Regions from separate parts of the Janthinobacterium pasteuri genome, predicted to be linked through region 1. Evidence: predicted binding sites of a transcription regulator. Region 1 holds the regulator's gene; the other holds the start of a gene.
What was found. Region 1 encodes FliA, which starts transcription of late flagellar genes. Its sites were predicted from a motif close to CTAAAGTTTNNNNNNNNNNNGCCGNTA; they were not measured.
Positions count from the first base shown of each region.

Region 2: the regulator FliA is predicted to act here: its motif matches at 2,223-2,249, upstream of ACQ4WN_RS05185 (DUF5610 domain-containing protein).

Region 1 is NZ_JBNYXS010000012.1:25,599-35,627, reverse strand. It holds gene ACQ4WN_RS13845 (flagellar hook protein FlgE) at 1-677, opposite strand, end outside; gene ACQ4WN_RS13840 (flagellar hook assembly protein FlgD) at 732-1,430, opposite strand; gene flgC (flagellar basal body rod protein FlgC) at 1,446-1,847, opposite strand; gene flgB (flagellar basal body rod protein FlgB) at 1,850-2,299, opposite strand; gene flgA (flagellar basal body P-ring formation chaperone FlgA) at 2,491-3,186, shown strand; gene flgM (flagellar biosynthesis anti-sigma factor FlgM) at 3,298-3,606, shown strand; gene ACQ4WN_RS13815 (flagella synthesis protein FlgN) at 3,615-4,082, shown strand; gene ACQ4WN_RS13810 (hypothetical protein) at 4,146-5,006, opposite strand; gene ACQ4WN_RS13805 (translation initiation factor Sui1) at 5,080-5,442, opposite strand; gene motD (flagellar motor protein MotD) at 5,493-6,281, opposite strand; gene ACQ4WN_RS13795 (flagellar motor protein) at 6,287-7,033, opposite strand; gene ACQ4WN_RS13790 (RNA polymerase sigma factor FliA) at 7,015-7,746, opposite strand; gene ACQ4WN_RS13785 (MinD/ParA family ATP-binding protein) at 7,791-8,654, opposite strand; gene flhF (flagellar biosynthesis GTPase FlhF) at 8,647-9,975, opposite strand.
Region 2 is NZ_JBNYXS010000003.1:184,026-194,054, reverse strand. It holds gene pyrF (orotidine-5'-phosphate decarboxylase) at 1-643, shown strand, start outside; gene sbcB (exodeoxyribonuclease I) at 726-2,174, opposite strand; gene ACQ4WN_RS05185 (DUF5610 domain-containing protein) at 2,321-2,929, shown strand; gene ACQ4WN_RS05180 (GGDEF domain-containing protein) at 3,036-4,001, opposite strand; gene ACQ4WN_RS05175 (HPF/RaiA family ribosome-associated protein) at 4,264-4,641, opposite strand; gene ACQ4WN_RS05170 (DUF1345 domain-containing protein) at 4,838-5,503, opposite strand; gene ACQ4WN_RS05165 (MFS transporter) at 5,542-6,792, opposite strand; gene ACQ4WN_RS05160 (CDP-6-deoxy-delta-3,4-glucoseen reductase) at 6,875-7,900, opposite strand; gene ACQ4WN_RS05155 (SDR family oxidoreductase) at 7,913-8,830, shown strand; gene ACQ4WN_RS05150 (hypothetical protein) at 8,914-9,174, shown strand; gene ACQ4WN_RS05145 (hypothetical protein) at 9,384-9,653, shown strand; gene ACQ4WN_RS05140 (hypothetical protein) at 9,896-10,029, shown strand, end outside.

The sequences.
Region 1 (10,029 bases):
GCGCTGGTAATTTCCTTGCCGTCGGTGGCCGAGTAGACATCCCAGGTATTGGTGCCCGTCTTGACGTAGAAATTGGACATGGTGTGCGAATTGCCCAGCGAATCGAAGACCGGCACGGGGAATTGTTTGGTCCACGACTTTTGCTCGCTCACGCTGAACGGCACCACAGTCGGCATGGCCGAGTTGGAATCGAGGTTGACCTGGGTATCGACCTTGGTAGTCGCCTGCGGCGCCATGTCGGACGGGTCGATCTGCAGGGGCACGGTGGCACCGGCCAGGATCTTGCCGTTCGCATCGGCCGGATAGCCCGTCAGCTGGGCTTTCTGTGCATTGATGATGAAGCCGCTCTTGTCAACCTGGAACTGGCCGTTGCGCGAATACTGGATGGCGCCGTTCACGCTGGTGCGGAAGAAACCGCCGCCATTGATGGCGATGTCGAGCGGATTCGACGAACTCTCCAGGTTACCCTGATTGAACAGCTGCGCCACTTGCGACACGGCCACGCCGATGCCGGGCTGGTTGCCACCCACGCCATACAGCGAGTTGGCATAGATGTCGGCAAACTGCGCCTGCGACTGCTTGAAACCCACGGTGGCCGAATTGGCGATGTTGTTGCCGATGACGTCCAGCGATTTGGCGGCGCCATTCAAGCCGCTCAAGCCTTGTTGGAAAGACATTGTGTTCTCCTGGTAGAAATTAGGGGTAGAGGGTCTACGCTACAAATGAGCGGCTTACAAAATCTGTTTCACATCGGCCATGGTGATGCTGCCCACGCCCGGCACATTCAATTTCACGCCACCTGCGCCCGTCGACACGCTGGCGACCGAACCGAACATCAGCGCCGCTGCATCCGTGAGCTTGGCGCCGCCGCGCGTGGCTTCCACCGAGAAGGTATAGGCGCCGTCGGCCAGCACGATCGGCTTGCCATTCTTGTCGAGGTCGGCGGTGGAGCCGTTCCAGCCCAGCGGCAAGGTACCCGCGTCCTGCGGGCCAAGGTCGATGGAATGGACTTGCTTGCCCGTGCTGTCGTAGATGATGACTTTGACGCTGTCGGCCGGCGTCGCCAGGTCCACGCCCAGCAGGGCCGCGCTCTTGCTCAGGGTGATGTTCTTGCCTGCCGTCAGCACGCCGTGGCCGATGATATTGGCCGCCTGCATGGATTCGGCCTGCTGGTAGCTGGTTTTCAGCGTTTCCAGGGTGGTATTGAGCTTGTTGACGCCCGTTACCGTGGACAGCTGGGCCAGCTGGCTCGTCAGCTGCGCATTGTCCAGCGGGTTCATCGGATCCTGGTTTTGCAGCTGGGTTACCAGCAGGGTCAGGAATTTGTTCGTCTCCTCCTCGACGCTGCCCTTCGCGGCCGTCGTCTTCTTCGGATTCATCGTCGCCATCAGGTCGGTGACGGGGCTGGTGCTGGTATCGATGGTTGCCATAATAGTCAGTCAGCCTTATTGGCCGAGCGTAAGTGTTTTCAGGAGCAGCGACTTGGCCGCGTTCATGGTTTCCACGTTGGTCTGGTAGGAACGCGAAGCCGACAGCATGTTGACCATCTCGTCGACCGTATTCACGTTGGGCATGGTGACGTAGCCCTTCTCGTCGGCCAGCGGGTTCTTCGGGTCGTAGACCAGCTTCATCGGCGACGGGTCTTCGATCACCTTCTGCACCTTGACGGCCGTGGCGCCGTTGCTCATGGGCACGGCTTCGAACACCACCTGCTTGGCGCGGTAGGCTTCGCCCGTGGCGCTGGTGGCGCTGTCGGCATTGGCCAGGTTGCTGGCCACCGTGTTCAGGCGCTGCGCCTGGGCGCTCATGGCCGAACCGGACACATTAAAGATATTAAATAGCGACATGATTATTGTCCTCCCTGGATAGCCGTCAGCATGCCCTTGATCTGCGAGTTGAGGAAGGTCACGGCCGCCTCGTAGCGGATGGCATTGTCGGCAAAGGCGTTGCGTTCGAGATCCATGTCTACCGTATTGCCGTCGACGGCGCCCTGGGCCGGCGCGCGGTACAGCAGCGGCGTGCCGTCGGCCAGGGTCTCGACCTTGCCGCCCGTGCTGCCACCGGTGGCGGCCACGCCCTTGCCCGGCATATGCTGCGGCGCCGTGCCCTTCAGAGCCGGCTGCACGCCATCCTTGCGCGCCATCGCCCCCTTCAGCGCGCTGGCGAAATCGACATCGCGCGCCTTGTAGTTGGGCGTATCGGCATTCGCGATATTCGAGGCGAGCAATTCCTGGCGCGTCGAGCGCAGGCTCAGCGCCGTCTCGTTGAAGCGCATGTAATCGTCGAGTTTCCCTATCATGTCAGGCTCCGGAAAGATCTGCCACTGGCGCCTGAGATGGCGGAAGGATGGCGGTATAGTGATGACAGGAAACATAGTACGGTGCCCACAAGCAAGGCCATCGCCGGATCAGACTGCACTTTTACCCCTTAATCGGCGCTTCGATCAGGGCCGCGCGCACTATCATGGCAGTATTCCAGAGGCCTATCACCATGAAAACACCGCTCGCACTCCTTCTCGCTCTTGCCGCCCTGCCAACGCTAACCCAGGCGCAAAACGCCGGCCGGCAAACGCCTGAAGCGCTGCGCAACAGCGTGGAACAATTCCTGCAGGTGCAAAGCAACGGTTTGCCGGGCAAGGTGACGATCACCGTCGGCGCCGTCGATCCGCGCCTGAACCTGGCCGCTTGCCCCGCACCGCAAGCATTCATGGCGCCGGGCGCCCGCGCCTGGGGCAAGACCACCGTGGGCGTGCGCTGCACGGTGCCAGGCAACTGGACCATCTATTTGCAGGCCAACGTGGCCGTCGTGGGCGACTACGTGGCCAGCGCCGTGCCGCTGGCGCAAGGGCAAGCCATCGATGCCAGCCAGCTGGTGACGATGCAGGGCGACCTGGCCGCATTACCGGCAGGCATCGCCACCGACATGGCCCAGGTCGTGGGTGCAAGCACGAATATCTCCTTACCACCAGGCACGCCGATGCGCCTCGACACCCTGCGCCGCAAGCCGGTGGTGATGCAGGGCCAGTTGGTGCGCGTCGTTTCCAGTGGCAACGGTTTCCAGGTAGCATCAGAAGGACGCGCCATCGGTAGCGCCGGCGATGGTCAGACGGTACAGGTACGCACGCAGAGCGGCCAGCAGATCAGCGGCGTGGCGCGTGCAGGTGGCATGGTGGAGGTCGCCTTTTAAACACGGATGGACAGCGATATTCTGGTCTGGCGCACTAAAGTTTCGGCAGAAGGTGCCGATAACCACACATATCCCGGAGTTTCTTGACTTCGACCAGACGAGGATCACGCTGTGAAAATTACCGATAACACCATTAAAAGCAATCCCGGCCTGCCGGTGGCGCCCGCGAGCACCTCTGGCGCCCGGAATGCCGAGAAAGCCCAGGCAACACCGACGACGTCGGACAATGTACGCCTGTCGCCGCAAGGACAGGCATTAGCGGCCAGTGCAACTGCCGGCAGCGGCGCCGTGTTCGACACGAAAAAAGTCGAACGCATCAAGCTGGCGATCGCCGACGGCCAGTTCCAGGTCAACTCTGAAAAAGTAGCGGACGGTCTCCTCGACACAGTCAAGGACTTGCTGCACTCACGAAATAGATAGGTTCCCTCATGCAATCAGTGACTCCGTTTTCCAGCCTGCGCGACGAGCAACAGCTCATGACCACATTGCTGGCATTGATGAAAGAAGAACAGCGGCATCTGGTTGCCGCTGACATCGATGCGATCACGGAGCTCACGGCGCGCAAGACGGCACTCGTAGGACAATTGAGCCAGCTGGCGGCGCAACGCCACCAGGCGCTGGCGGCAGCCGGTTTCACGGCCGCCGAGGCGGGCATGGAAGACTGGCTGGTCGGCGCCAGCGAAGCCGAAGCGGCATCCCTGTGGAAAGCCCTGCTCGAGACCACGCGCGAAGCCAAGGAGCAAAACCGGCTGAACAGCCTGCTGGTCAACAAGCACATGCTGCACACACAAGGCGCCCTGAACGCCATGCGCCCCACGGCTCAGAGCGGCAACTTCTACGGCCCCAGCGGCCAACCGATGACGAACACGGCCAGCCGGCGCGTCGTGATCGGCTAATTTCCCTTCTTATTTCCCTTATTTGACAGATCCCCCCCGGCAAGGCGCAGCGGCCTTGCCAGCTCATCCGTGCGCGGGACGCCCCGTGTGCTGGCGAAATTTCGCCGCGATGGCTTGGCCCTTCGCTGCGGCGGCAGCCTGCTGCACCGGCGTCAGTTCAGCCTGCAGCCAGTGCCAGTATTCATCCTGGTAGGGATTGGTGACGCCGGGCGCCAGGATGTCGTCGTAGACGAGGCGCAGGGCCAGCAGGTAGCCATACGCTTGCGGCGCATCCTTCTGCACCACCTCGCCATCGCGCAGATACGCCATCATCAGGGTAGCCACGCTGGAAAGTTCCGCCTCGTCCGCCTGCGCCGTCAGCTGGGCGATGGCTTGCCGCTTCCATGCCTGCACCAGCGGATCGTCGGGACGGTTGCGCAGCGCGCTGCGGTCGCCGAACGGGCCTTCCGACAGGAACAGCGTGGCAGCACCCGGCACGCCCGCCTTCGCGGCAGTGGCCAGATAGCCGAGGCGGTCGTCGCGCTGGCGCTGCGTCAGGCCCGCGCACAGCTGCTGCTGGGCGGCTTTTTCTTCCGCCGTCATCTCGCGTCCCAGCTCGAATTCCAGCCCCGGCAAGCGGCTTTCGCGTTGAAAAACGATGCAGTCGTCGATCAGATTGAAGGCCGCATACGCGTCTTCCGCCCTGCCGCTGGCACCCAGGCGTTCGAGCCGCAGCGCCAGGGACACGACAACGGGCGCGGCATCGGCGACCGGGCTGGCATCGATATTCAAATACGATTCCAGGCTGCGTCCCGCTGGCCCGCTGGCGGCAGCGGTGGCAGCAACTGCGGGCGCGCCGCCGTCGGATGCGGGCCAGTACGCCAGCGCCAGCGCTGCCGCGATGGCAGCGGCGATGGCGATGCCGGTAAGTTTGATATTCATCATGAAGTGGCGCGCGTGGACTGAAAACGCACGTTACCACAGGCGCGCGGCACAGTGCCGCACGCACGCGAGCCGGCTAGCCGCCGGCCTTTTTCGGCTGGTGACCCAGCTTGGCCAGCGCGGCCATCACCGTCTCTACATGGTCGCCCTGCACTTCGATCACGCCATCCTTGACGGTGCCACCCGAGCCGCACTGCGTGCGCAGCTGCTTGCCCAGCAGGGCCAGCGCGATGGCGTCCAGCGGCAAGCCCTTCACCACGGTGACGCTCTTGCCGCCGCGTCCCTTGGTCTGGCGCGACACGCGCACCACGCCGTCACCCGCAGGCGCCGCCTTGGCTTGCGCCTTGCACGCGCATTGCGCCAATGGCTGGCGGCATGCGGGACACATGCGGCCCGTTTCGGTGGAATAGACGAGACCGCCCAGGGAACTGCTTTTCATGATCGAGAGATAAAAAGGGAGAAGGCCGCGATTGTACCAAGCAACGGAGTTCAGTTAGCCGGTACCGGCGCAGGTGCAACAGGCGCCGTCGGCACTTCCGTCACCGTTTCCGGGATGCCGGATAAAATCGTCACGGCGACCCTGCGGTTGCGCGCGCGCCCTTCCGGCGTGGCGTTCGGCGCCACGGGGATGTTGTCGGCGTGGCCCACGGCCGTCAGGCGCGACGCTTGCACGCCGCTGGCGATGAACAGGCGCACCACGGCGCTGGCGCGCGCGGCAGACAATTCCCAGTTCGAGGCAAAGGCCGAATTGCTGATCGGCTGGACATCCGTATGCCCTTCCACCTGCACGTCGTGCGTGTCGTCCTTGAGCAGCACGGCGACGGCGCGCAAGGCCTGGTCCGATTCCGCCGTCAGGCGCGCCGCGCCCGGGTCGAACAGCACGCTGGCATTGATTTCCACGCTCACGCCGCGGCTCGTCTGCGTGACCCGCACTTTTCCTTCCTTGACCAGCGGCGCCAGGGTGGATGTCAGGTCCTGCGCCAGGCGCGTCATGTGTTCGCGCTCGCGGCGGATGGCTTCCGTGCGGCGTTTCAGGGCGGGATTCGGCAGCGGGATCGCTTGCGGTGCTTCCATGATGATGGGCGGCGCGCCCTTTTCCAGACTGAAAGCCTGGCCGATGGCATTCTGGAAGACGCGGTATTTGCCCTCGTTGACTTGCGAAATCGCATACATCACGACGAAAAAGGCGAACAGCAAAGTGATGAAGTCGGCGTACGAGATCAGCCAGCGGTCCTGGTTGTCCGGTTCCTCGTCATACTTCCTGCGCGCGCGCCGCATCATGCTCAGTGCTCGTGCAGCAGGCTGGCCACGCGCTCTTCGATGATGCGCGTATGGTCGCCCGTGGCGATGTCGTACAGCACGGCGGCCGTGATTTCATATTGCAGCACGCGGCGCGAGACGATGGCCTTGAGTTTATTGGCCACCGGCAAGAACAACAGATTGGCCAGGCCCACGCCATAAATCGTCGAGACAAAGGCGACGGCGATGCCGCTACCTAATTTACTCGGGTCGGTGAGGTTTTCCATGACGTGGATCAGGCCCAGTACGGCGCCCAGAATACCGATGGTGGGCGAATAGCCGGCCGCCGATTCCCACACCTTGACGGCCTGGCGCTCAGCCATTTCATAGGCGGAGATTTCCACGTCGAGCAGCTGGCGCAGCTTGTCGGGGGCGATGCCGTCGACGATCATGCGCAAGCCCTTGGCGTTGAAGCGGTCGGCCGTGTTTTCCATCAGGCGCTCGAGCGCCAGCGGGCCGTCGCGGCGCGCCGTCAAACTCCATTGCCCGATGTCGCGCGCCAGCGCGGCGCGCGTGTCGGCCGGCGGCAGGAACACCCAGCGCAGCATTTCCAGGCCGCGCACAAAGGTGCGCAGCCGCGTTTGCAGCAGCACGGCGCCGAAGGTGCCAATGACCACGATGGCAAAGGCGGCCGGCTGCAGCAGGGAGGCCATCTTGCCGCCTTCCAGTGCCTGGCCGACCAGCAGGCCCGCCAGCGCCAGCGCCAGCCCGATTACGCTGGACCAGTCCACGCCAGCTCCCTCAAGGTTGCGCGCAGGCGCGCGACGGCCTGGGTATGCAGCTGCGAGACGCGCGATTCGGACACGCCCATCACCGCGCCGATCTCCTTCAGATTCAGCTCTTCTTCGTAATACAGGCCCATGAGCATTTTCTCGCGTGGCGGCAGCGCGTCGATGGCATCGATCACGGATTGCCGGAAATCGGTATCAAGCAGGGATCGCAAGGGGTCGCTGTCCTCGTCCACGCAATGGCGGTCGAGAAAGCTGTCATTGCCGTCCGGGTCATGAAAGTCTTCGTAGTACAGCAACTGGTGGCCGCCGCCGTCGCCCAGCATTTCCTGGTAGTCGGACAGCGACATCTTCAGCAATTTCGCCACTTCCGACTCCGTCGGCGGGTGGCCCAGGCGCTGCTGCAGGGTGCTCATCGCCTCTTCGATCTTGCGCATGTTCTGGCGCATGCTGCGCGGCAGCCAGTCGCTGGTGCGCAATTCGTCGAGCATGGCGCCGCGGATGCGCAGCACGGCATACGTCTCGAACTGCGCGCCATGCGTCTCTTCATAGCGGCTGATGGCGTCGAGCAGGCCGATCATGCCGGCCTGGATCAGGTCATCGACCTCGACCGAAGGCGGCAATTTCGCCTTCATATGGTGCGCCAGACGCTTCACCAGCGGAATGTGCTCCGTCAGCAAATAGTCCTTGTTCGATTTCCCTTTGACCGTGTACATAGGCTGCTTATTGTTTTAACTGCTATCGTGTGCTGATGATGGAATCAGGCGCTGAACTGCTGCAAGCTCCCCGTCTGATACAAGGTGCCACCGAGCACCGGCGCCGCCGAACGGGCCAGCCGCTCGGCCAGTCCGCGAAACGCCACCGAGGCCCCCGCCAGCGGAAAGGCATCGACCACGCTGCGGCCCAGCCGCGCCGCACGGTGCAGATACTCATCGGCAGGCACCGACCCCATCGAAGTCAGTTTCACGGCCAGGTAGCGGCTCGCCGCTTGCGCCATATTATCGTATACCACTTTTGCCTCGGATTCGGAAGCGCCGGTGACCAGAATGCCAAAAGGACGGCGTCCCAGTTCCTGGCTCAGGCGCTTGATCAGGCAGTACGCGGCCTTGATCGAGGTGGCGCTGGTCGAGACTTGCACCACGATATCGGACGAAGCCATCAGCGGCACGGGGAAGCAATCGCCCTCGTCGGCCACGACGCCGTCGACCAGCACGATGCCGCTCTGGCGCGCCAGCACTTCGAAGGTCTTGCCCAGGCGGCGCAATTCTTCCTCGCCCGCATAGTCCATGCTATCCATCAAATGGTTGCGCGCGCCCAGGCTGGCCACGCCGAAGCCTTGCGGCACCTGGTGGATGACCTGGTTCAACGCGCACTGCTGGCGCGCCACGTCGCGCAGGCTGGCGCCGTGCGCCAGTCCCAGGCGCGCAGCGACGCCATCGCTGCCGCCACTGGCGTCGAGCAGCAGCACGTCATTGCCGCCGTAGGCCAGCGAGGCGCCCAGGTTGACCAGCATGGCGCCCTTGTCATCTTGCGGCGTGGCCGATAAAAATGTCATCACGCGCGGCTGCGGGCCGGCCAGCATGCGGCGCAAGCCCTCGGCCTGGTCGAAATCGAAATTAGCCAAGGTGCACCCCGCGCGCTTCATTGTTGCGGGCAGCCGCCTGCGCCATCAGCAACGGCAGTTCGGCATCGGAAAACTGCGTCGCCGCCGCATCGCGCTTGAGCTTGAAGGCGCGGTCGATCAGGTAGCCGCGGTCGGCCAGGTACAAATCTTCCGGCACGCGCTGGCCGTTCGACACATAAAACAGGTTCAGCTTCTGGCGGATCACCACGTCGAGCACATTGCCGATCGAAGCCGCTTCATCGAGCTTGGTCATGATGCAGCCGGCCAGGCCGCTGCCCTGGTAGGCGCGCACCACTTCATTGAGGGTTTCCTGCGTCGCCGTGGAATTCAGGCACAGCAGGCGTTTCACATCGGCGCCGGCGCCCGACAACATGGCCACCTGTTCCGTGACCATCTGGTCGCGCTGGCTCACGCCCACCGTATCGATCAGCACCGTGTGCTTGTTCTTCAATTCCTTCAGGGCGATGCGCAAGTCCGCTTCATCTTTCACCGAATGCACCATCACGCCGAGGATCTTGCCGTAGATGCGCAGCTGTTCATGCGCGCCGATACGATAGGCGTCCGTGGTGATCAGGGCCAGCTTTTCAGGGCCATGGCGCATCACGCAGCGGGCCGCCAGCTTGGCCGTGCTGGTGGTCTTGCCGACGCCGGTCGGGCCCACCAGGGCAAACACGCCGCCCTGCTCCAGCATGGCGTCTTCATTGGCCACCGTATTCAGGTTACGGCTGAGGACGGTCTTGATCCAGCGCATGCTTTGCGCGCCATCGAGGCCGGCGGGCAGCTTGTCGATCAGGTAGCGCGCCAGGCTGGCCGAAAAACCGGCGGCCAGCATTTCGCGCAGCACCACGGCTTTTTGCGGCTCGCGCTGCTGCGTCGAGCCCCACGAGATTTCCGCCAGCTGGGTTTCCATCATGCCGCGCATGGCGCGGATTTCATTCATCATGCCGCTCATCTCGGCGGCGGCGTTCTCTTTGACGTGCGCCAGCGCGCTGGCCATCATCTGCTGCATGCGGGCCATGTCCACTGGCTCGGAAGAAGCCTGGCGCGGCGCGGCCGCGCGTAGCGCAGCCGGGCGCTGGGCCGGGGCGGCCGGACGCTGCGGCGTGGCGAACTGGGTCTGCAACTGGGGACGGGGCTGGGCCATTTCGGACGCGGCCGGCGGCGAGGCCAGCGAAGCGGCATCGTCATTGGCCAGCGCGAGGATTTCCACCACGCCATCGGCCTGGCGGTTCGACAGGATCACGGCATCGGGGCCCAGCGCTTCGCGCACCTTGCGCAGCGCATCGCGCGACGAGGCGCCCGTAAATTTCTTCACATTCATGACCGGCCTCCCAAGGCGGGGGTGGCGCAATACTGGCTGAACTGTGTGACCATC
Region 2 (10,029 bases), on a different contig from region 1:
GATCGCGTATTTCGGCGCGCTGGGCGCGGAAAAACAGCTGGAAGACATCTGCCGCTACGTGCGCGAGAATTACCCGCATATCCCCCTGATCCTCGACGCGAAACGGGGCGACATCGGCGCCACGGCCACGCAATACGCGCGCGAAGCGTTCGAGCGCTACGGCGCCGATGCCGTCACCGTGAACCCGTACATGGGCGAGGATTCGCTCGACCCCTACCTGGCGTGGCAAGACCGTGGCGTGATCATTCTGTGCCGCACCTCGAATCCGGGCGGCTCGGACCTGCAATTCCTCGACACGGACGGCGTGCCCCTGTACCAGCGCGTGGCGCGCCTGGTGGCCGAGAAATGGAACAAGAACGGCCAGTGCGCGCTCGTCGTCGGCGCCACCTTCCCTGAAGAACTGGCGCAAGTACGCGCCATCGTGGGCGACATGCCGCTGCTGGTGCCCGGCATCGGCGCCCAGGGCGGTGACATCGCCGCCACCGTCGGCGCGGGCCAGACGGCGAACGGCATGGGCATGATGATCAGCTCTTCGCGCGCCATCATCTATGCCACGCCGCAAGCGGGCGAAGACTTCGCCGATGCGGCGCGCCGCGTGGCGATCGAGACGCGCGACGCGATCAATGCGCATCGTTCTGTATAACAACCCAACACCTTAAATGCCGGGGTCGGACGGGGACGCCGAGTCCCTCAGGGTCGGACCCCAGTCTCTCTGCATTAGGGTTTCAGTCGCGCATGGGTGCCACCATCTCTGCGTAATCGTACAGCTCGCCCAATATCTCTTCTCCCCGTTCATCGACTGATTCCGACAGCACGTCGATTTCCGTAAACAGCATCTCGATGGTGCGGGCGCCGCCGTCGCCGTCGAACAGGCGGGCGGCGCGGTGCTGTTCCCAGCGCAGGTTTTCCGCTTCGCTCAGGGTTTGCGGGAAATTGCGGGCGCGGTAGCGGAACAGCAATTCCTGCAAGCGTTCGTCGGCAAACGAGGGGCGCGCCGTGGCCAGCTTGGCCGGCGTGTCGCGGCGCAGCGATTCGAGCAGGCGGCGGTCGTCGTTGCTGACGAAACCGTTGTACAAATCCTCATCCACATCCAGCGCGACATGCGCGCCCGGGCGCTGGAACACTTCGGCCCAGATCGCCTCCATGTTCGGCGCCGTGGCAGCCAGCTGCGCGTTGATTTTCGCGGCATCCAAGTCGATGCCCCATTGCGCGGCCATGGCCGGCGACAGGGTTTTCAGATTGCCGACCAGCATGGGCGACTTGTTCAGGTGCACGCTTTTCACGGGCAGGCGCGTCATGCCTTCCGGCATGGCCTCCTTGCGCGTAAATAATCGCGTGCGGATGGTGTCGGCGTCCAGGCTGAACAGTTCGCGCGGGTCGTAGGCGCAATCCCAGACCAGGATCTCATTCTTGTTGCTCGGGTGCGTGGCCAGCGGCCAGACGATGCCCAGGCAGCCCCGTTCGGCGGGGAACATGCCGGACACGTGCAGGAAGGGCTGGCGCTCGCTGGCGGCCAGGTGCATGCCCATCTCGCTGGCGACCCTGTCCTTCTTGTGTAGCGCCAGGCAAAATTCGAACAGTTTCGGCTGTTTCTGCTTGATCAGGCGCGCCAGGGCGATGGTGGCGCGCACGTCGGACAGCGCATCGTGCGCCGCTTCGTGGGCCAGGCCGTTTTCTTTGCTCAAGTGTTCCAGCTTGAAACTGGTCTGGCCATCGTCGCGCTTCGGCCATTGAATGCCGTCCGGGCGCAGCGCGTGCGTCATGCGCACCACGTCGAGGATGTCCCAGCGGCCGCAATGGTTCTTCCATTCGCGCGCATACGGGTCGATCAGGTTGCGCCAGAACAGGAAACGCGTGACTTCATCGTCGAAACGGATGGTGTTGTAACCCACGCCGATGGTGCCCGGTTCCGAAAAGGCCGCTTCGATGGTGGCGGCGAACTGGTGCTCGGGCACGCCCAGCTGCAAGCATTGCTGCGGTGTGATGCCCGTGATCAGGCACGATTGCGGGTCGGGCAGGAAATCATTGGCAGGCTGGCAATACAGCATGATCGGGTCGCCGATCTCGTTGAGGTCGGCATCCGTGCGGATGGCGGCGAACTGGGCCGGGCGGTCGCGGCGCGGCTGGACGCCAAAAGTTTCGTAGTCGTGCCAAAGGAAAGTCTGGGTAGTCATTGATGGTCGTTGCTTAATTGGTTATCTGGGCCGCTCAAAGCGTCGCGGCTACAGTTTTCTGAAAACCTGCCGATACTACACGAGAGGATGGTCATCATGGCGTTTCCCGCATGGTGGCATACATTGCCCGTTCAAGGAGGTCTATCGTGTCAATTCCCATCGCCGCAAGCGGCAATTCCTCCCCTTCCGTGACTTCCGTCAGTACGGGTGTTGCCGGCAAGGACGATAAGGTCCAGCACGGCGCCAGGACTGAAATGAGCGTGAATGACCGCAGCAAGCTGCAGTTGAACGCCTCCATCATGCAGGCCTCGCTGAATGTGTCGATCGGTTCGGAAAACGAGCCGCTGGCGTTGCTGTACAAGACGGCCATCACCAACATCAATGAAGCGCTGAAGGGCCAGTACGGCGACGATGCAATCCAGAATGCGGCCTCGCAGGACAATAGCGCCGAGGCGACGGCAAGCCGCATCGTATCGCTGTCGACGGGTTTTTTTGACGCGTTCAAAAAACAAAACCCGGGCATGGACGACGATACGGCCCTGACCAAGTTCATGGATACCATCAGCGGCGGCATGGAGAAAGGCTTCAAGGAAGCGCGCGATATCTTGGGTGGCTTGAAAGTGCTGAATGGCGATATCGCCGGCAATATCGACAAGACGTATGAACTGGTGCAGAAGGGCTATGCGGATTTCATCGCCGCACACAGCAGCAAGAAGGATGATGCGGCCAAGCCGGCCGACAGCAAGGCTGCCTGATCAATATTACGCCGGAAGCGCCTGAGAAAATGTCCAGGGCTAGGCGCAGTGCCGAAGGCAGTACGAATGTACGACGAGGCATTGCAACGACGCCATGGGCGTTTTATCAGGTGCTTACGCGGTTACGGCCCGATGCTTTGGCGCGATACAGCGCCGCATCGGCCGCCGCGATCAACGCTTCGTCGTCCTGATCCGCCGCCAGCATGGCGACGCCGAAGGAGCCCGTGATGTGCGGCAGCGCGCTGCGCATGTCGGCGAAGATGACGGCGTGCTGCATGCGCTCGCACAAGCGCTCGGCGACCCGCAGAGCCACGTGTTCGCTGGTGTCGGGCAAGATCACCATCATTTCCTCGCCACCATAGCGCACGGCAAAATCCGTAGGCCGCAGGGCTGCGCCCAGCACTTGCGCGGCAATGCGCAGCGCCTGGTCGCCCGCCTGGTGGCCGTGCGTGTCGTTGAAGCGCTTGAAATGGTCGAGATCTATCATCACCAGCGACAGCGGCGAGCTGCTGGCGTGAGCGGTGATGATCATGTTCGGCAGTAAATCGGTCAGCCAGGCGCGGTTGTACAGGCCCGTCAGGCTGTCGACCATCGACAGCTGGCGGTAGAATTCGCCCAATTTCTGGCGCCGGCGCAGCAGGGCATTGGCGGCGCGGATGCGGAACGACAGCAAGCGCAGCAGGTTGCGTGCCAGGCCGTTCGATTGCTCGATCAATTCCCAGACGACGGCCGCGTCGATCACCAGCAAATCGGTTTCTTCCAGCGCGGAAATGGCGGCCAGGTTGCTTGCTTCATCGAGCACCGATTGTTCGCCCACGCTTTCGCCGGGCAAGACCTTGCTGACGGTGCCATCATCCATGCCCGTGTGGGTGTCTGCCGCCACGGCTAGCGAGCCGCGCAGGACGATGTACAGACTGGTGCCTTTGCTGTCGGCAATGGCTTCGCCGGCTTCGAGGCGCATGACGGGGCAGGGCGCCAGCATGGCGGCCGTCTGGCTGTCCGCAGCATCGCAAAATAGCTGTAAATCGCCGATGTTGCAGCCTGAAGCGCCAAAGTTGCCGATCTGTTCCACAATCATACTTTCAAAAAGCCGGCGCGCGCGAGCAGGGGGCCGGTCGCTTCATGATAGCGTAAAGCGGCCTTTGCTGTAACGGCAAAGGCTTGCTTGATGTCACTTACTGTGTGAAATACGACAATTATTTCATTGTCGCGTCAATAAGCGGGAATATTGGTGGTTTTGGCATTGTTGTTGCCGCGCGCGAAAGGCCGGCCGGATGTGCAAAGGCAGCCTTGAACGGCTGCCTTGGTCTCTGAAGAATGCTGCAGTGGGGGAGTTACTCGGCGGTTTCTTCCGCTTCGGCCGTATCGATCACGGCATTTTTGCCGGTGGCGTGGCGCTTGCTGTCTTGCAGGCGGCCCAGGGCACTATCGATGGCGCGTTTGAGTTTGTCGGTAGCGCCGGCTACGGATTGATGCACGGTGGCGTTCTGTTCGGTCACGGCAATCGGCTGATAGCCAGCAACGCGTGCTTCCATGACACAGCGGATATCGTCGGCGCCGCCTTTCGGGCCGTTCGTGTCGCTGATGTGGACTTCGATGCGGGTCAGGTTGTCGCGGAAGCGGTTGAGTGCGCTTTCAAGTACGGATTGCACATGTTCGTTCAGTCCAGCGGTGTTGGCGATGGTGCTGTCGGTATGAATATTGATTTGCATATGCTTACTCCTGTCAATTCAAAAAAAACCCATCTCAGGCGTGCTGCGGCCTGGTTGTTGCCTCATGCACATGACCTCTGTGCATGGAACTTATCTTACTCCTCTTTCCAGTATTTTAAGAGGGTGCACACGATTAAGATGAGCTTAACCCTTCAGCCAGGTCAAGTTTCCCCGTGGAATTCTTTTGCCCAGCTGCTTACCCATTGATCAAGCCGGCGGCGATATTGATGGACAGTCCCAGTACGACCAGGTTGAAGAAAAAGCTCAGCACGGATTGCCCCAGCACGATCTGCCGCATCGATCGCGTCTGTACGCAAACGTCCGACGTTTGCACGGCCACGGCGATGGTGAAGGCGAAATACAAAAAATCCCAGTAATCGGGGTTTTGCTCGTCGTCGGGAAATTTCAAGGGACGTAGCGCGGGCTCGGCCTGATAATACAGGTGGGCATAATGAAAGCAGAACAGGGTGCCGACGAGGAACCATGAGCCGACCAGGGTGAGGATCGTCAAGCCGTAATGCAGTGCGCGTTCGTCCGGCGCCATGTCTTTCATCGAGGACAGTTGCGAGACGATGGCCACCAGGCTCATCACGGATGCGACAGACAGGGCCGACAGGACCGTGGCGGCCCGCTCATCCTGGCGTGCCGCCATCACCTTCACCTTGTGATGGTTGGCGCGCATCATCATCCAGGCCATCGTCGCCAGGTAGAACCAGACGGCGACATTCCACGCCGCCAGCAAACGCGTCATCTGTTGCCAGGACGAGGGCAGCAGCAGGCCGGCCGCCACGCCGATGGCCGTGGCCATGCTCAGGTGGGGGCGGCTGCGGATGAAGCTGCGCAAGGGAAACGTGATTTTCATGGTGCGAGTTGGTCGGTAGCGATAGCGCATCTTAGCGCTTAGTTTGCGCTCGCGGTGGCCGTTCTCGCGGCCGCTTCCTTTTCGTGGTGGGGGAAGCGATCCATGCGCGACAGCACGGGGAATAGCACGGCCCAGATGCCCGTCACGGCCAGGGTGGCGGCGCCGCCGAAGAGCACGGCGCGCACCAGGCCGAACCAGCCGGCCGTCAGGCCCGATTCAAATTCGCCCAGCTCGTTCGAGGCGCCGATGAAGACGGCATTCACGGCGCTGACCCGGCCGCGGATTTCGTCAGGCGTCTCGAACTGTACCAGCAGGTGGCGGATGTAGACGCTGACCATGTCGCCGGCGCCCATCAGGAACAGCGCCGCCAGCGCCAGCGGGAAATAGCTGGTGCTGCCCAGCACCAGGGTGCCCAGGCCGAAGACGGCGACGCCGCCGAACATCCAGGCACCCGCGCGGCGCGTGATGGGAAAGATGGCCAGCGCGATCGAGCACAGGGCGGCGCCGGCACCGGGCGCCGTGCGCAGCAGGCCCAGGCCGCTGGGGCCGATATGCAGCACGTCGTGCGCAAGCGCCGGCAGCAGGGCCGTGGCGCCGCCGAACAGCACGGCAAACAGGTCGAGCGAAATGGCGCCCAGCACGATGGGTTTCGACCAGACGAAGCGCAAGCCTTCGAGCAGGGTATGCCAGCTGACGGGTTCGCGTTTCACCACTTGCGGCGCCGGCGTGGTGGCGCGCATCAGCAAGACGGACACCACCAGCAGCGCGGACGAGATCAAATACACCACCTTGGGGCCGAAGTAATACAGCAGGCCGCCCAGGGTAGGCCCCAGGATGATGGCCACGTGCGAGCTCGATGAGCTGAGCGCGACGGCGCGGCTGAAGTGTTGCGTGGGCACCATGTTCACCAGCACGGCTTGCGTGGCTGGCATCATGAAGGCGCGCGCGCTGCCAAACAGCACCAGCACGGCAAACACGGGCCAGACGATGGAGAGTCCACTCAGCGTAAAGGCCAGCAGGGCCAGTGCGCAAGCGAGCTGCGCCGCCAGGCACCAGGCGATGATGTTGCGGCGGTTATAGCGGTCGGCGACGTGGCCGGCCGGCAGGATCAGCACGAGGAAGGGGGCGAACTGTGCCAGCCCGATCAGGCCCAGGTCGAACAGGCTGCCCGTAAGCTGGTACACCTGCCAGCCGATGGCCACGCTTTGCATCTGCACGGCCACCGTGCCCAGCACGCGGGCGGAAAGGTAAAAGGCGAAGTTGCGGTGACGCAGGATGGCGAGAGACATGCATATTCCAGGAAACAGCAGGGTGGAGCGGTGGCGCAGCGGGCGCCGCGCCAGCCGCGCCCCGCTGTCTGGACGGTGACACTTACTTGGCCAGGTCGGCTTCCGTAGTGAAGGCGTCGGCGTAAAACTCGTCGGCTGGCAACTGGCACAATTGCACGAAATCGCGGTGGGCCGCATCGACCACTACGGGCGCGCCGCAGGCATACACTTGATAAGCGGACATATCTGGCAAGTCGGCCATGACGGCCTGGTGCACGAAGCCCGTGCGGCCGCTCCAGGCGTCTTCCGGCAAGGCGTCCGACACGACGGGCACATAGGTGAGCTGTGGCAAGTCGGCTGCCCACTGGCGGCACAATGCGTCCATGTACAGGTCGTGTGGGCGGCGGCCGCCCCAGTACAGGGTGATCGGGCGCGGGGATTGCTCGTTGATCATGTGTTCGACGATGGCTTTCAAGGGGGCAAAGCCGGTGCCCGAGGCCAGCAGCACGACCGGCTTGTCGGAATCTTCGCGCAGGAAGAAGGTGCCCATCGGGCCTTCGAAGCGCAGAATATCGCGCTCTTTCATGCTGCCAAAGACCTGGTCGGTGAACAGGCCGCCCGGCAGGTGGCGAATGTGCAGGGGCACGGGGCCGCCATCGGCGGGCGCGCTGGCCATGCTGTAGCTGCGGCGCTTGTTGTCGCGCAGCATGATTTCGATATACTGTCCGGCGCGGTAGTTGAGGCGCTCGCTGGCTGGCAATTGCAGGGTCAGCACGACGACATCGGGCGCGACCTTTTCAATTGTGGTCACGCGCGACGGCATTTTCTTGATCGGGTAGTCGCTGCTGCCCGCCACTTCGCGCGCTTCGATGACGAGGTCGGCGTCCGTGGTGGCGCAGCAGAACAGGGAAAAGCCCGCTGCTTCCTCTTCCGGCGTCAGGGCGCGCTGCTGGTGCGCCTTGTGCTGGACAGTGCCGGAAACCACTTTGCCCTTGCAGGAACCGCAGGCGCCATTTTTACAGCCATACGGCAAGCCCACGCCGGCGCGTATCGCCGCCGCCAGCACGGTTTCGTCCGCTTCGCAGCTGAATTGGTGGCCGCTGGGCTGAACAGTAACTTGAAAAGTCATACAATCCTTGAGATGAAAAATATGTTAATGCACTCTTTGCGCAAACCGGTGGGCTTGCCGCGCCTGCTGATCCTGGGCTGTGGCGACGTCGGCATGCGCCTGCTGCCCCTGCTGCGTGCGCGCTTTCGCGTCTTTGCCGTCACCAGCCAGCCGGCGCGCTGCGCGCAGCTGCGGGCGGCCGGTGCCGTGCCCATCGTGGCCAACCTCGACGACCGCGCCAGCCTGAAACGGCTGGCGGGACTGGCGCCGATGATCGTGCACCTGGCGCCGCCCCGGTCGTCTGGCTTGCTGGACCTGCGCACGCGCAATCTGGTCGCCATTTTACCCGAGCATGCACGCATGGTGTATGTGAGTACCAGCGGCGTGTATGGCGATTGCGCCGGCGCCTGGATCGATGAAACGCGGCCGACGGCCCCGGCGAATGCGCGGGCGAAGAGGCGCGTCGATGCGGAACAGGTCTTGCGTGGCTGGGGCGCGCGCCGCGGCGCCAGCGTGGCCATCCTGCGCGTGCCCGGCATTTATGCGCACGACCGCCTGCCCCTGAAGCGCCTGCGCGAAGGCACGCCGGCCCTGGCCGCTGGCGACGATGTGTATACCAACCATATCCATGCCGATGACCTGGCGCGCATCATCGAACGGGCCTTGTGGCGGGGCAAGCCGGGACGCGTGTATCACGCCAGCGATGACAGTGAACTCAAGATGGCGGACTATTTCGATGCCGTGGCCGATACGTTCGGCCTGCCGCACCCGCCGCGCCTGCCGCGTGCCGAACTGCAGCAAGTGGTCACGCCGATGCTGCTGTCGTTCATGTCCGAATCGCGCCGCCTGCATAATACGCGCCTCAAGCGCGAGCTGGGCGTGCATCTGCGTTACGCGCGTGTGGCCGATGCCTTGCAGTCGCTGTCCGCCGATGCGCCCAGCATCGGGTAAAATGGTCGGTTATCTGCGCACTTTGCTGGGCCGGCGCGCAGCGCGCCGTTGCGGCGGTGCGCCATTCACCTAAGGACTACAGCATGAGCACCCTCACTTACGAAGAATACCTGGACGAGGTCACCACCGTCCTGACGGAACTGTACGACCTCGACGACGATGCCGCCATCAAGCTGGTCGTGGCGGCGCAGGATGCCGAATTTTTTGTTCCGCACGATGCGCATGAGGAAATGCGTACCGCCGAGCAAGCCAAGAAAGATGCGGTCACCCTGTTCGAGCGCAAGCAGAATCGTCAGCAAACGCAGGAAAAACAGCAACAGCGCGTGCGCCAGCAAAAGAAATAAGAGCAGGAAGAGCTGGCCATCGGCCGCCAGGTCGCTGGAGCATGGAGCAGTGCGGGCTTCGGCGCAATGCCGGGGCCTGGCCATTTGATGCAACGCAAGGGCAGCATGGCGAACTGGCGATATGCTGAGCAAAGTCGTCACGCGTCCAGGCTATTTGTGGCGGGCTGTATAAATAGCACGATGCTGTTTCCCGTCAGCAGGAGCGAGCCATGCGAACTGCGAGTCACCCCAGCAAGGAACAGGTGCGCGCCTACATGCGCGGCCGTGAACATACGCTGCAGCCACCGCCGCCGCCCGATGAAATTCGCCGGCAACTGGCCTGGTGCCGCATGGACGCCTTTTCCGGCACCTGTTTGCTGGCCATCCCGGCCGGCGTAGCCGCGCACGGCTGGCATTTATCCGCAGACATGGCTCGCCTGAGCGTGCTCATGGCGATTGTCTGGCTGATGCACAGCGGTGTTCCTCATTGTAAAAATTGATGAATTGCAGCAAATTTTTCCGATTTGAGTTATCCTCTAGCACATTCCAAGTGCGTCAATTCTCTTCAATTATCACAATTTTGCTTTAAGTTACGCAAAAATCAACAATAGCGTGTATTATATTGTTTGTGGCGTAAAGGCCGCATAAGTGATGGCGCTTTTTAGTGTGTTTACCCTGAATTATTGCAGAAGAGACATTCGGTTTCTTTGTGCACTAATACAACAAGTACGGATTTTTGATCATGTCTCTCAAACAAATTACCTCTTTGCCTACCTACAACCCGAATCGCGTCCTCGATGCGATCATCGACAAGCTGCAACTGAAAAACGATGCCGCCTTGTCGCGCGCGCTGGAAGTGGCGCCACCTGTCATCAG